DNA from 3 places in the Micromonospora sp. NPDC000316 genome. Region 2 is predicted to be linked to each of the others. Evidence: riboswitches for the same ligand, from Rfam matches in the RefSeq annotation. Region 2 holds a riboswitch; each other region holds the start of a gene.
The links. A riboswitch is a leader RNA that binds a small molecule or an ion and turns the genes downstream of it on or off. The one in region 2 is predicted to bind S-adenosylmethionine.

Region 1: linked by a shared signal. The riboswitch ahead of thrC (threonine synthase) and the one ahead of ACFY2Q_RS07805 (ABC transporter substrate-binding protein) in region 2 are both predicted to bind S-adenosylmethionine.
Region 3: linked by a shared signal. The riboswitch ahead of ACFY2Q_RS11825 (aminotransferase class V-fold PLP-dependent enzyme) and the one ahead of ACFY2Q_RS07805 (ABC transporter substrate-binding protein) in region 2 are both predicted to bind S-adenosylmethionine.

The regions. Positions count from the first base shown of each region.
Region 1 is NZ_JBIAZG010000004.1:223,081-227,686, forward strand. It holds gene paaN (phenylacetic acid degradation protein PaaN) at 1-92, opposite strand, end outside; gene ACFY2Q_RS11900 (GNAT family N-acetyltransferase) at 144-1,163, opposite strand; gene thrC (threonine synthase) at 1,417-2,703, opposite strand; SAM riboswitch class I at 2,715-2,850, opposite strand; gene ACFY2Q_RS11910 (winged helix-turn-helix domain-containing protein) at 2,951-3,247, shown strand; gene ACFY2Q_RS11915 (DoxX family protein) at 3,373-3,834, opposite strand.
Region 2 is NZ_JBIAZG010000002.1:707,902-712,507, reverse strand. It holds gene ACFY2Q_RS07810 (amino acid transporter) at 1-1,393, shown strand, start outside; SAM riboswitch class IV at 1,466-1,577, shown strand; gene ACFY2Q_RS07805 (ABC transporter substrate-binding protein) at 1,856-2,713, shown strand; gene ACFY2Q_RS07800 (amino acid ABC transporter permease) at 2,759-3,535, shown strand; gene ACFY2Q_RS07795 (amino acid ABC transporter ATP-binding protein) at 3,538-4,275, shown strand; gene ACFY2Q_RS07790 (Na+/H+ antiporter) at 4,306-4,606, opposite strand, start outside.
Region 3 is NZ_JBIAZG010000004.1:202,184-206,789, reverse strand. It holds gene ACFY2Q_RS11830 (aromatic acid exporter family protein) at 1-250, shown strand, start outside; gene ACFY2Q_RS11825 (aminotransferase class V-fold PLP-dependent enzyme) at 255-1,517, opposite strand; SAM riboswitch class IV at 1,564-1,683, opposite strand; gene ACFY2Q_RS11820 (PrsW family intramembrane metalloprotease) at 1,708-3,189, shown strand; gene ACFY2Q_RS11815 (hypothetical protein) at 3,201-3,368, opposite strand; gene ACFY2Q_RS11810 (GroES family chaperonin) at 3,462-3,800, opposite strand; gene ACFY2Q_RS11805 (AI-2E family transporter) at 3,908-4,606, shown strand, end outside.

The DNA of each region.
Region 1 (4,606 bases), on a different contig from region 2:
GCGGACCAGTAGCCCCGCTCCGTGATCGCGGTCAGCGCGCGGTTGAGGGTGTCGGCGTGCCTGTCGTACAGGGGATGCGGGGTCTCCGTCATGCCCGACATCATGCCTGAGGACCCTGCGCGAGCAGTAGCGCCGACTGCCCGTCAGAGGGTGAGCTGCCAGTTGTTCCAGGATTCCAACGGGCGGAAGCCGAGCCGCTCGTTGATCGCGATCATGTAGCTGTTGCTTGCCGCGTTGAAGGTGTCGATGACGCGTACCGCCGGCTCGTGGGTGAGCAGGTGATGCAGATTTTCGATCTTGGCGAGCAGGCCGAGTCGATGCCCCCGGTGCTCCGGGTCGACGATGGTGATCTGTTGGAAGGCGTGCCAGTCAGCGCTGGCACCCACGTCGAGCAGGGTCCAGGCGACCAGCCGACCGGACGCCTCGTGCCGCATCCCCAGGTGGTAGCGCCGCCGACCTCTGGCCTCCAACGCTCGGTCGGTGCCCCGGATCCGTTCGGCGTCCACCTGCTCCGGCTCCCACTGCACGTCGCCCATCGGCGCGTCCATGAGCAGCCGGCCATCCAAATAGGCGATGTCAGCGACGTACTCCGGCGGGGTCGCCCCCTGCCAGGTGACCGACTGATAGCCCTCGGCCAGGGCGTGCGCCTCGGCGAGCGCCGCCCGCAGCGCAGCCCGGTCGATGGTGTCGATGTCGAGCCGGCGACACACCTCGGCCAGCGCGGACTGCGCACCTGTCGAGGCGGCGAACGCGTCACCCGCCACCGATCGGGACGGCCCACCGGGCAGCGTGGAGACGGTCATCCCGAGCGCCCGCTTGCGTCCGCGCTCGCGCAGCAGGCGCACCCCGTACTCGTGCAGGGCCCGGCCGACGCCGCGACGCCGCAGCTCGGGATGCACAGTCAGCTCGACGTTCGCGTTGTCGGTGTTGTCGAGCTGGGGCAGGTCCAGCTTGAGGTAGCCGGCTGGCACGTCGTCCAGCCGGGCCAGCGCCCAGAGCGACTCGGTTCCGGGCATCGGCGTATGGAAGAGCGCGTCGAAGTATCGCCGACAGAGAGGCGGGAAGTCCGGCATGTCGACGTCGCTGGCCGCCGCGCCGATCCGGTACGCCTCGTCGATCGCGGCCCGGTTTGCGCCGTCGAAGGACGCGATCGTGATGCTCATGCCGGCGAGCCTGGCACCCGGAAAAGCGATCGGGCCACCGAATTAATCCGGTGGCCCGATCGAACGTGGTCGGGAGGGACACTCGCACAACGCCTCCGGCGTTGGGTCGCAAGAACTTCAAAAGTCTCCGGCGAAATGCCCTCCCGCACGGAGCATCTTGCGCCGTCCGGTTCCTGCCGTCAAGTCCATAGCGGCGGGTTTTCCGCACTCACAGCGAAAACCCAGTTACCCGGCGGATCGCCCGCCTGCCGAGTCAGCCGAGGAGGCCAGCGTCGCGGGCGGCACGCAGCGAGGGCTTGATGTGGTGGGTCGGGCCGACCTGGCCGGCGACCGCGTCGATGGTCTTCAGGCCCTCGCCGGTGTTGAAGATGACCGTCTCCGCCGTCGGGTCGAGCCGACCGGACTCGACGAGCTTGCGCAGCACCGCCACCGTCACCCCACCAGCGGTTTCGGCGAAGACACCTGTGGTGCGGGCGAGCAGCCGGATGCCGGCGCGGATCTCGTCGTCGTCGACGTACTCCATCCAGCCGCCGGTGCGGCGGACCGCCTCCAACGCGTAGAGGCCGGCTGCCGGGTCACCGATGTTCAGCGACTTGGCGATGCCTGTCGGCTTGACGGGGGTGATCGTGTCGGTCTCGGCGTGCAGCGCCGAGGCGATCGGGTTGCAGCCGGCCGACTGTGCGCCGAAGACCTTCCAGCCGCCGGCCGGCGGCTGGACCAGGCCGATCTCGACAAGCTCGGAGAACGCCTTGTCGATCTTGGTGAGCAGCTCGCCGCTGGCCATCGGGATGACCACCTGGGCCGGGATCCGCCAGCCGAGCTGCTCGGCCACCTCGTAGCCGAGGGTCTTGGAGCCCTCCGCGTAGTACGGCCGGACGTTGACGTTGACGAACGCGGTGTCCTCGAACTCGTCGGTCTCGACCAGCTCGCCGCAGAGCCGGTTCACATCGTCGTACGAGCCGTCGATGGCGACGAGCTCGCCGCCGTAGACGGCAGTGGTGATGACCTTGCCCTGTTCGAGGTCGCTGGGGATGAAGACCACCGAGGGAGTGCCGGCGCGGGCGGCGTGGGCGGCCACCGAGTTGGCCAGGTTGCCTGTCGACGCGCAGGCGAACCGGGTGAAGCCGAGCGCCTTCGCCGCGGTGAGCGCCACCGAGACGACCCGGTCCTTGAACGAGTGGGTGGGGTTGGCGCTGTCGTCCTTGACCCAGAGCGGCGCGGTGATGCCCAGCTCGGCGGCGAGGAGCGGGGCCGCCACCAGCGGGGTCAGCCCCGGGTCGAGGGTGACCCGGGTGGCCGGGTCCTGACCGGCGGGCAGCAGCGCGGCGTACCGCCAGATGTTCTTCGGGCCCGCCTCGATCTGCTCGCGGGTGACAGTGGCCAGTGCGGCGGTGTCGTAGTCGACCTCCAGCGGGCCGAAACACTCGTAGCAGGCGTGCTGGGCGGCGAGCGGGTAGCGGGCCGAACAGGCGCGACAGACCAGAGCGCGGGCGGGGCTTGTGGAGGTGTCGATGCCGGAGGCGGCGAGGGTCGACGTCATGTCGAGAAGTCCTCTCATCTTTCCCCGCATCGCACGGTGCGGCAGGGACGGAATTGGCACCTGCCCCGCCTGTCGCTCAGCGGTGAGCGCGCGGGGTGGTTGCCGGGGCGTCGTCGGGCCGTATCCCTCAGCCCCTCTGGATGAGGTATTCAGTTGTGCCGCCGAGTCTAGGCACCGTCGGCCGTCGCATCCAGCGCGGATCCCACGCTGTGAGCTAACAGACCAGGCCAGGGCAGGTGATCAACGGGTGGTGGCCGCCACCGGATCGACCACCGCGACCGGGTCGGTGACCGCTGCCGGCCAGGGCGGTGCCGAGCGCCGCGAGCACGCCTGCAACACATTCGAGATCGGCGTCTCCAAGGCGACCCGCAGCCACCACCTCAGGGTGCTGCGCGAGGCCGGCATAACCCGCACCCGGGCCGCCGGCACCAGCCGCTACGTCCGCCTCCGCCGCGACGAGCTGAACAAGCTCTACCCCGGCCTCCTGGACGCCGTCCTCATCCCCCGCCCGCCTGCGTCCTCGTTCGCCAGCCGCACCGAGTAGGACCTGCCACCGGCGCACGCTATGGAGCTGAATCGTCTGCGACATCAGCGCAGGGATGGCCTCTCGCCAGGCGCGCCGCCGGAGCCGCCCCATTGAGGCTCCGGCGGCGCGCGGCACATGTGCGATCAGACGGACACCGAGCTGGGCTCGGCGGCCGAGACCGGCGCTGGTGCCGATGGAGAGTCGTTGCGACGCCGGGCGAGCAGCGTGTCGAGCGCCCAGGACCCCGGGCCAAGCACCGCTACCAGCAAGAACGACCAGCAGAAGAGCGCCGACAGCTCACCGCCGTTGTGCAGTGGCAGCAGGCCCTCGGGCTGGTGTACGACGAAATAGGCGTACGCCATCGAGCCGGAGGCGAGAAGCGCGGCGGGCCGGGTGAAGAGCCCGACCAGCACCAGCGCGCCGCAGACCAACTGGATCAGCGCGGCCCACCAGCCCGGCCAGGTGCCGAGGGGTATCGCCTTGCCGGTAATGGGGTTGCCGCCGAACAACCCGAAGATCGAGGACAGGCCGTGCAACGCGAACAGCAGGCCGGTCACGATGCGGAACAGGGACAGGATCGGCCCGCCGAGCCGAGACAAGTTCATGGGACCTCCATCGACACAAATAGATACCTGTCAATGATGAGGCAGGGCAAGATTGAAGTACATAAATTCCTTGCTAGTGGGAAGATCCTGGCCGAAAACATCTCGGAAGAAACGTTCACGACCACGAGCAGCCCCGGCGGCGGAGGTGCGACACAGGCACCGCCACCTGCACCTATGCAAGAACTCAAGCTATGCGCCACACCGGCTTGCGGCCGTGGGAGCGCTCCCGAACTTTAAGATACAGCCTGTCCTGATGCCCGTACAGCCTGTCGAACTGCCCATCGCGCCCCGCCGCGCGCCCACTTCGCCTCAACTACGGCCGGGGCCTGCCGTCGTCGCCCCACAGCACGTAATCCACCCGGTGCCTCCCCGCGACCGCCGCGACCGTCCCGCTGTGGCTAACCAGCGCGGGCTGCGTCCACCCGCCGATCGGCCAACTCCCCTGACCGACACAAGGCGGCGGCTCGCAGACCCGGCCAGCCCTGTGCACGCACGGCCAACTCCCCCGACCGACACAAGGCGACGACTCGCAGACCCGGCCCGCCCTGCGCACGCACGGCCAACTCCCCCGACCGACACAAGGCGACGACTCGCAGACCCGGCCAGCCCTGTGCACGCACGGCCAACTCCCCCGACCGACACAAGGCGACGACTCGCAGACCCGGCCAGCCCTGCGCACATGGTCGACTTTCCCGGCCGACACGAGGCCGCAGCTCGCGGACCCGACGCGGCCCTCCGAACGCATGGTCAACTCCATATCGCCGATATTGGG
Region 2 (4,606 bases):
GATCGCCGTCGTCCTGGTCGCGGTCTACCTGACGTTGAACGCGGTGGTGATCGTCGACGCGCTGTGGCGGGTGGTGACCCATCCGAGCGCGGTCGGGGACTGGACGAGCACGCTGACCACCGGGCACGGCGATCCGCTGATGGTCGTCGCGCTGTCGCTGCTGGTGTTCCCGAAGCTGGCGCTGGGCCTGTCCGGCTTCGAGACGGGCGTGGCGGTGATGCCGCACATCCGGGGGGACCGCCAAGATTCGGAGGATCGGCCGCTGGGTCGGATCCGGGGCGCGCGTCGGTTGCTCACCACCGCCGCCGCCACCATGAGCGTCTTTCTGATCACCAGCAGCGTGACCACCACAGTGCTGATCCCGCCCGAGGCGTTCCAGCCGGGCGGTCCGGCGAACGGGCGGGCGCTGTCCTATCTGGCACACCAGCACCTCGGCCAGGTGTTCGGCACGGCGTACGACCTGTCGACAATCGGGATCCTCTGGTTCGCGGGCGCCTCGGCGATGGCCGGCCTGCTCAACCTGGTCCCCCGCTACCTGCCCCGGTACGGCATGGCGCCGACCTGGGCCCGGGCGATCCGGCCGCTGGTGCTGGTGTTCACCGGGGTGGCGTTCCTGATCACGATCGTCTTCCGGGCAAGCGTCGATGCGCAGGGCGGCGCGTACGCCACGGGGGTCCTTGTGTTGATCACCTCGGCGTCGACGGCGGTGACCCTCGCGGCGCGACGGCGCCGGCAGCGCGGGCGCATGATCGCGTTCGGGATCATCGCTGTGGTGTTCGTCTACACCACTGCGGCGAACGTGGTGCAACGTCCCGACGGCGTGAAGATCGCCGCCTGCTTCATCGGCGCGATGATCCTGGTGTCGGCGCTGTCGCGGCTGATGCGGGCCTTCGAACTGCGGATCGACCGGGTCGATTTCGACCCGGACGCGGCGGCGTTCGTGGCCGAGCGCAGCGGGCGACGGATCCGCCTCATCGCGCACGAACCGGCGCGACGCGACCTGACCGAATACCGCGACAAGCTGGCGCAGACCATGGCGGACAACGACTTCCCCGACGACAGTGACGTCATATTCGTCGAGGTCCACGTCACCGACCCGTCGGATTTCGAGACCGGGCTGCTGGTGCGCGGCAGCGTGGCGCACGACCGGTTCCCGGTGCTCAGCCTGGCCAGCTCGTCGGTGCCCAACGCGCTGGCCGCCCTGCTCCTGGAGATCCGCGACCGCAGCGGACGACGCCCGCACATCTACTTCGAGTGGACCGAGGGTGGCCCGGCCCGCAACGTCCTGCGGTACCTGGCTTTCGGGCAGGGCGAGATCGCCTCGGTCACCCGGGAGATCCTGCGCCGCCAGGAGCCCGACCAGACCCGCCGGCCGCACGTGCACGCCGGCTGACCAGGCGACGGACGGTGAGCATGGTCATATCGGCTGGACGATCGGCCGGGCTCTGCTGCTAGCCTCGGCGCAGGTCATGAGTGCCAGCGCGAAGCCCCGGCTCGCTGGCCGGCAACCCTCCTCCGCGGTGGGGTGCCCCGGGTGAAGACCAGGCACCGGCAGCACGCCGGTGCAAGCGTGGCCTGGCACCCAGGTCAGCACAGACCCGGGAGACCTGATGCACATCCTCAGCACCGATCCACCCGCCCTCGGCGCGCACGTCCGCGCCGGTCGACCCTCGCCGGCACTGATTCGGCGGCGGCACGTGGACATGATGCGAGTGTGCAGCGCCGCCTGTCGCGGCCGCGCAGCGCACTAGCGCACGCCCTCTTTCCACGAACCACACAAGCGGTACGCCCTCATCGGGCGCACCGTCGGCGGCGCACGCCCATGGCCGCCAGACGCGACCCCTCGGAGACACTCATGCGATTCCTTCCTGCCCTGACCCGTGCCGCCGCCGTCGGCGTCGCCGCCATCCTGGCCGCGACCGCGCTCACCGCCTGCGGCTCCGACGATTCGTCGTCCGACGCCGACAGCAACCCGTACGGGCTGATCCAGGCCGGCGTGCTGCGCGCCGGCACGCTGTCGGACGCGCCGCCGAACGTGTACCTCAAGGACGGCAAGTTCACAGGCTTCGACAACGACCTGCTCACGGCGGTCGCCGACAAGATCGGCCTGAAGGTCGAGTTCGTCGGCACCGACTTCTCCGCGCTGTTGTCCCAGGTCAACAACCGCAAGTTCGACGTCGGCAGCTCCTCGATCACCATCACCGAGGCGCGGAAGAAGAACGTCGACTTCGGCAACGGCTACGACTTCAGCTACTTCGGCCTGGACGTTCCGGCCGGTTCGTCGATCACCGGCTTCGACCAGCTCGCCGGCAAGCGGGTCGTCGTGGTGCAGGGCACCGTCCAGGACGACTACGCCACCGCACAGAAGCTCGACCCGGTGCGGGTGCCGGACTACAACGGTGCGATCAACCAGCTCAAGGCGGGCACCGCCGACGCGTGGATCGCCCCGGCGGAGATCGGCGACAAGTTGGCGGCCGACAGCAACGGCAAGATCACGGTGGCGGCCAAGCAGCTCAGCAACGCCCCTACCGCGTACGCCGTGGCCAAGGGCAACGACAAGCTGCGCGAGGCGCTGAACAAGGGCCTCGACGAGGTCATCGCGGACGGCACGTGGAGCCGGTTGCAGTTGCAGTACTACCCGGGCCGGCCGGTCCCGGAGGACTTCAAGCCAGGCAGCGGCACGGTGGCAGTGCCGTCGCCGGCCGTGTCCTGACGACGTACCGGTGACGAGCGAGCAGGGCGGTAGGAGAGGCGACCGATGGATCCGTTGAGCACCCTGTGGGAGACGTTCTTCGACTGGGACGCCATGCGCGAGGCACTGCCCGACATGCTGACGGTCGGGCTGCCCAACACGCTGATCCTCGCGGTCTCCGCCGCCCTGCTCGGCTCGGTGCTGGGCCTGCTGCTCGCCGTCGCCGGCATTTCCCGCAGCCGGTGGCTGCGCTGGCCGGCGCGGGTCTACACCGACGTGTTCCGAGGGCTGCCGGCGGCGGCGACGATCCTGCTGATCGGCGTCGGGCTGGCCCCGCTGGGCATGCAGGTCTGGGGACCCGATCCGTACCCGCTCGGCATTCTGGCGTTGTCGCTGATCGCGTCCGCGTACATCGGTGAGATCTTCCGCTCGGGCATCCAGTCGGTGGAGGCCGCCCAACTGGAGGGCGCGCGGGCTCTCGGCTTCTCCTGGGCCGACTCGATGCGGCTGGTGATCATCCCGCAGGGCATCCGGCGGGTGCTGCCGGCCTGGGTGAATCAGCTCATCGCGCTGATCAAGGACTCCAGCCTTGTCTACTTCCTCGGGCTGGTGGCCAGCCAGCGGGAGCTGTTCCGGATCGGGCAGGACTACGCGGCAAACACCGGCAACCAGTCCGCGCTGCTGCTCGCGGGGCTCTTCTACCTCGCGTTGACAGTCCCGCTGACACACATCGTCAACTGGATCGACAGGCGCCTGCGCCACGGCCGGCCGGCGACCGCGCCGCCGGACGACGACGAGGACGAGTCGGCGCTGGCCGGCAGCACGGAAGGAGACCGGCGATGAGCATCGTGACGACCACATCGGTAAGCCTCGACGCGCGGGACGTCCACCTCGCCTTCGGGCCCAACCGGGTGCTGCGCGGCGTCGACCTGAGCGTGCCGCGCGGTGCGGCGGCCTGCGTGATCGGGCCCTCCGGCTCGGGCAAGTCCACTCTGCTGCGTACGCTCAACCGGCTGATCGAGCCCGACCGCGGCGACGTGCTGCTGGACGGGCGCAGCGTGCTCGGCGACGACCCGGACGCGCTGCGGCAGCGGGTGGGCATGGTCTTCCAACAGTTCAACCTCTTTCCGCACATGAGCGTGCTGCGCAACATCACCCTCGCGCTGCGCCGGCTGCGAAAGCTCGGCGAGGACGAGGCGGTGGCCGTCGCCCGCGCCCAGTTGGAGCTGGTGGGGCTCGCCGGCAAGGCCGACGCCCGGCCGACGCAGCTCTCCGGCGGTCAGCAGCAACGGGTGGCGATCGCCCGGGCGCTGGCGCTGCGACCCCAGGTGATGCTCTTCGACGAGGCCACCTCGGCGCTCGACCCCGAGCTGGTCAAGGGGGTGCTCGCGGTGATGGCCGACCTGTCCTCCGCCGGGATGACAATGGTGGTGGTCACCCACGAGATGGGCTTCGCCCGGCAGGTCGCCGACACCGTCGCCTTCATGGACCGGGGCGTGGTGCTGGAGGCCGGCCCGCCGGAGGCGATCTTCGAGGGGGCCGAGCATCCCCGGCTGCGTCGCTTCCTCGACCAGGTGCTCTGAAGGGCGCTGGGACCGCCCCGCAGGGCGACGTCAGTCCTCGGGGCCACGGCCCAGCAGCCGGATCTCCTCGTTGTCGAGCGCGGCCTGCAACTCCAGCAACACGAGGTCGTCGATCTCCCGGTTGTCGCGCAGCCGGGTGACCTCCCGGCGCTTGTGGGCGAGGACCTCGAGGCGCAGTCGGCGTTCCAGTTGGCGTTCCTCGGCGGTGTCGCCGTCGATCTCGTTGATGTCCGCCAGGTGCCGTTGGTACTCGGCCTGCAAACGGCGTACCGACTCCTCCCGGGCGCCGACCTCGGACGCGATGCGGGGCAGTTCGGCCAGGCCGACCTCG
Region 3 (4,606 bases), on a different contig from region 2:
ACGGGAGCGGTCGCTGCGGGCGGTAAGCGAGGCCGGCCGGGCGTACGCCGCAGGGGTCGGCTTCTCGGGCAGCGTGGTGGTCGCCCAGATCCGGACGACGGCGAGTGACCTGCTGGTGGCCTCCGGGATCGAGCAGGAGGAGGCGAACCGGTGGATCCGCACCGCCTTCGGGGAGCAGGAGCGGCCGGTCGGTCAGCCGGCCGGGCCGGCCGAGGCGCCGAAGCCGCCCACCGCGCCACCCATCGGCTGAGCGCTCAGCCCAGCGTGGCCAGCGCCGCGAGCAGCCGGTCCACCTGGGCAGCGGTGCTGCCCAGGCCGATGCTGGCACGCAACGCGGTGGGTGGAAGATCCCGCCGACCGGTACGCGCCGCCGCGTCGGCGAGCAGCCGCCGGGCCAACGGGTGGGCACAGAACAACCCGTCCCGTACGCCGATCCGGTGCTCGGCGGCCAGCCGGGCGGCCACCTCCGCCGAGTCCCGCCCGGCGACCACGAACGAGACGATGCCGACCCGGGGCGCCTCGGGGCCGAAGGTGCGCAGCTCCACCACGTGCGGCAGGGCGGCGATGCCGGCGCGTAGCCGGGCCAGCAGCGCCTGCTCGTCGGCGGCCAGCGCGGCCCGGTCCGCGTTGCCCAGCGCCTCGCAGACCGCAGCCAGCGCCACCGCACCCAACAGGTTCGGCGTGCCACCCTCGTGCCGTGCCGGGCCGGTCGTCCAGGTCACGTCGTGGGTGGCCGGCCCGACGTGGCTTGTCGCGCCGCCACCGGACAGGTAGGGCGCGGCGGCGTCCAGCCAGTCCGAGCGGCCGATGAGGACGCCCGCGCCGAACGGGGCGTACAGCTTGTGGCCGGAGACGGCCAGGTAGTCCACATCGAGCGTGAGCAGGTCGACGGGGGCGTGCGGGGCGAGTTGCGCGGCGTCGAGGACGATCCGGGCACCGTGCCGGTGGGCCACCCGCGCCAGCTCGGCGACCGGCCACCGCTCCCCTGTCACGTTGCTGGCCCCGGTCACCGCGACAAGCACCGGCAGCGCCGGGTTGCTGTTCCGGCGCAGCTCGGTGAGGGCGGCGGCGAGAGCGCGTACCGCCTCGGCCGGGTCGGTGGGCACCGGCAGCCGGACCGAGCCGCGCGGCCACGGCAGCAGGTTGGCGTGGTGCTCACCGGCGAATGTGACAACCGTCGCGCCGGCCGGCAGGGCCCGAGCCAGCAGGTTGAGCGCATCCGTGGTGTTCCGGGTGAAGATCACGTGATCGTCGGCGCGGGCGCCGAAGAAGTCGCCGACCGTCTGCCGGGCCCGCTCGTAGTCGAGCGTGCAACGGCGCGACAGCGCGCCAGCGCCTCGGTGCACGCTCGCGTACCAGGGCAGCAGTTCGGTCACCGCGTCGGCCGCGGCCCGCGCGCACGGCGCGGTGGCCGCGTAGTCCAGGTTGATTTCGCCGGGTACGCCGAGCACGTCGAGCGGCGCCGCCGAAGCGGGAGCGGCGATCGTGGGCAGCGAGGGTACGAGGGTGACGGGCATGCCGGAGCCTCCGGGGTCAGGGACCCCTGGCGTTAGGCCGGGACGGGGTCCGCGCTTGCCCAGCACGCCGATCGGGCTGGGCCCGGTCATCACCCGGGGCACCCCACCGCGAACTGACGAGGGTTGCCGGCCAGCAAACCGGGGCTTCGCGCTGGCACTCGTGACCTGCCCAGCAGCATAGCGGCTGTGGATGCGCCCGAACCAGCCGGCGTCGGATGGCTACGCTGACCGCATGGCCGACACCCCGCCCGGTGCACCCCTGCCGTCGTCGCCGCCCGCGCCCGCGGCCCCGCCCGCAGGCGAGGCACCCCGGATGCCGCTGCGCCGACTCGGCTGGCGACGATTCCTGGTGCTGGCCGGGGTGGTGCTGCTCATCGCCGCGTGCGCGGTGTTCATGGTCTTCACGCTCGGCCAGTCGCTCGGCGTGCAGGCCCTGCTGGTCGGGGTGGTCGCCGCGATCCTGCCGGTGCCGGTGCTGGTCGCCTGCTTCCTCTGGCTCGACAGGTACGAACCGGAGCCGCTGAAATATCTGATCTTCTGCTTCGCCTGGGGAGCTTTCGTCTCCACGGCGGCCTCGCTCACCGTCAACGAGTTCGCCGCCGGCCGGTTCGCCGACTGGGGGCTGCCCGCCGCGCTCACCGGGGTGCTCGTGGCACCGTTCATCGAGGAGTTGACCAAGGCCCTCGGCCCGATCCTGCTGCTCGTGTTCCGCCGCCGGGAGTGGTCCGGGATCACCGACGGGCTTGTCTACTGCGGGCTCTCCGCGGTCGGCTTCGCCATGGTGGAGAACATCCTCTACCTGGGCGGGTACGGCTACGCGGCAGGCGCCGACCGGTACGGCCCGGCGACCGGCACCCAGCAGGTCATCGCCATCTTCATCGTCCGGATCCTCCTGTTCGGGTTCGCCCATCCGCTCTTCACCTCGATGACCGGTGTGGGGCTGGGCATCGCGGCCCGGACGGCCGACCGTCGGGTCCGGGTGCTCGCCCCCATCGCCGGCCTGCTGCTGGCGATGATCCTGCACGGCACCTGGAACCTGCTGCCCACGCTGACCCAGGCCACCGGCGAAGCAGTGATCATGTTGTACGGCTTCCTCGGCCTGATGGTCCCTGTGTTCTTCGGCATGGTGGGGCTCGCGCTGTGGCTGCGCGCGTGGGAGGGCCGGCTCACCGAGCGGAGACTGCCGGACTACGTGCGGGCAGGCTGGCTGAGCCCACCCGAGGTGGCCGCGCTGAGCAGCCTCGGCCGTCGGCACGCGGCCCGCAGTTGGGCGCGCCGGGTGGCAGGCGACGCCGGTGTCCGGGCGATGCGGGGCTACCAGTTCTCCGCCACCCGGCTGGCGCTGCTGCGCGACGGAACGCTTCGTGGCCTGGACCGCAAGCCCGCCGACCAGGAGCGGACCGCTGCCGAGGAGCGGCAACTGCTGGACGCGATCACCGCGTACCGGTCGTTCTTCGTGGGTCGGGACCCGCAGGCTCCGGTGGGGGTCTGGGACGGTAGCCGATACCACCTGCGCTTCCCGGACGGTACGCAGCGGCCGGTGGCCGCACCCGACGAGCCGGTGGTGCCGATTCCGGTGGTGCTGGCCCCGCCGCCGCCCCCGATGGGCTATCCGCCGCCCGGCTGGCACGGCGCGCGTCCCGTGGCGCCCTGGCCGCCCGGTCGTCCCTGACGGCTGGGGGTTCAGGTCATCAGGGTGGTGAGGAAGTCACCGAGCCCCTGGGCCATCGCCACGAGCATCGCCCCGATCGCCTTGAACAGCTGCGCGGCGCCGTCCGGTCGGAACGCCATGAAGTAGATCAGGAACGCGACACTGCCCCAGGTCAGCAGCTTCTTCACGAATACCGGCATCGTCCCTCCCCAGGGCAACGGTCGCCGGCTGGCTTCCCGCCGTGCGGCCGGGCAAACGGCACGCGCCGCCGCAGGTGACCCGGGAGGTGCGTCCTAGAGGTAGAGGCCCGTGGAGTTGTTCTCGATCCGCTCGGCCGCCACGGCGTGCACATCGCGCTCCCGCAGCAGCACGTACCCGCGGCCGTGCAGCTCGACCTCGGACCGGTCGTCGGGGTCGAACAGCACCCGGTCGCCGGAGACGATGGCGCGGACGTTGGGCCCCACGCCGACGGCGGTGGCCCACGCGAGGCGCTTGCCGACCGCTGCGGTCGCCGGGATGACGATGCCGGCGGTGGAGCGCCGCTCGCCCTCGCTGCCGTCCATCCGCACCAGCACGCGGTCGTGCAGCAGGCGGATCGGCAGGCCGGAGTCGAAATCCTGGTCGGCGGTCACGGGGAGACGCTACCGTGTCGCCGGTGGCCGGCTGCCGGTGGTTACGCCCGAGGTGGATGGGGCACTGTGTGGCGGAACTGCCCTAGTGTGTCGGGAACGGATGTGCGCTGTCCGGCCTGTCGCCGCGGGGGCGGATTGGTTCTTTCTGCCAGGAGGTGCGCTTGAGCCGCTTCGAGCCGGTACGCGGGCGGCTGCGCCGTGCCTACCAGTCGACCCGGGAGTCGGTACGCACCGGCCAGCAGAAGCCGAGTGACTCGCCGGAGACGCCCGGCCTCGCCTCGCCCGCCGTGCCGGGGCCCCCCGCCCCGCCGACCGCCACTGTCATCGGCGCGGAGCCTCCGGTGGATCTGCACACGTCGACGTCCAGTCGGGACGACGCCGATGTGCCGCACGGGCTGCGGATCGCAGCCGCCTGGTGCTGGCGGCTGATCGTGATCGGGGTGGTGGCCTGGGCGCTGCTCCGGATCGTCGGCACGGTCAAGATCGTGATCATCCCGTTGGCCATCGCGCTGCTGCTGTCGGCGCTGCTCGCGCCGGCCGTTGGTTGGCTACTGCGGGCCCGGCTGCCCCGGTCGCTGGCCACGGCGGTGGTGCTCGTCGGCGGCCTGGCGAGTGTCATCGGCACGCTGACCCTTGTGGTCAACGAGTTCATCCAGGGTGTGCCGGAGTTGAGCGCGAAGTCCTCCGAGGGCGTCCGGCAGATCCAGAACTGGCTGAAGACCGGCCCGCTGCACGTGTCCGACGGGCAACTCGACCGCTACATCGCCGAGGCGCAGGGCTGGATCAACGACAACACCTCGAAGTTC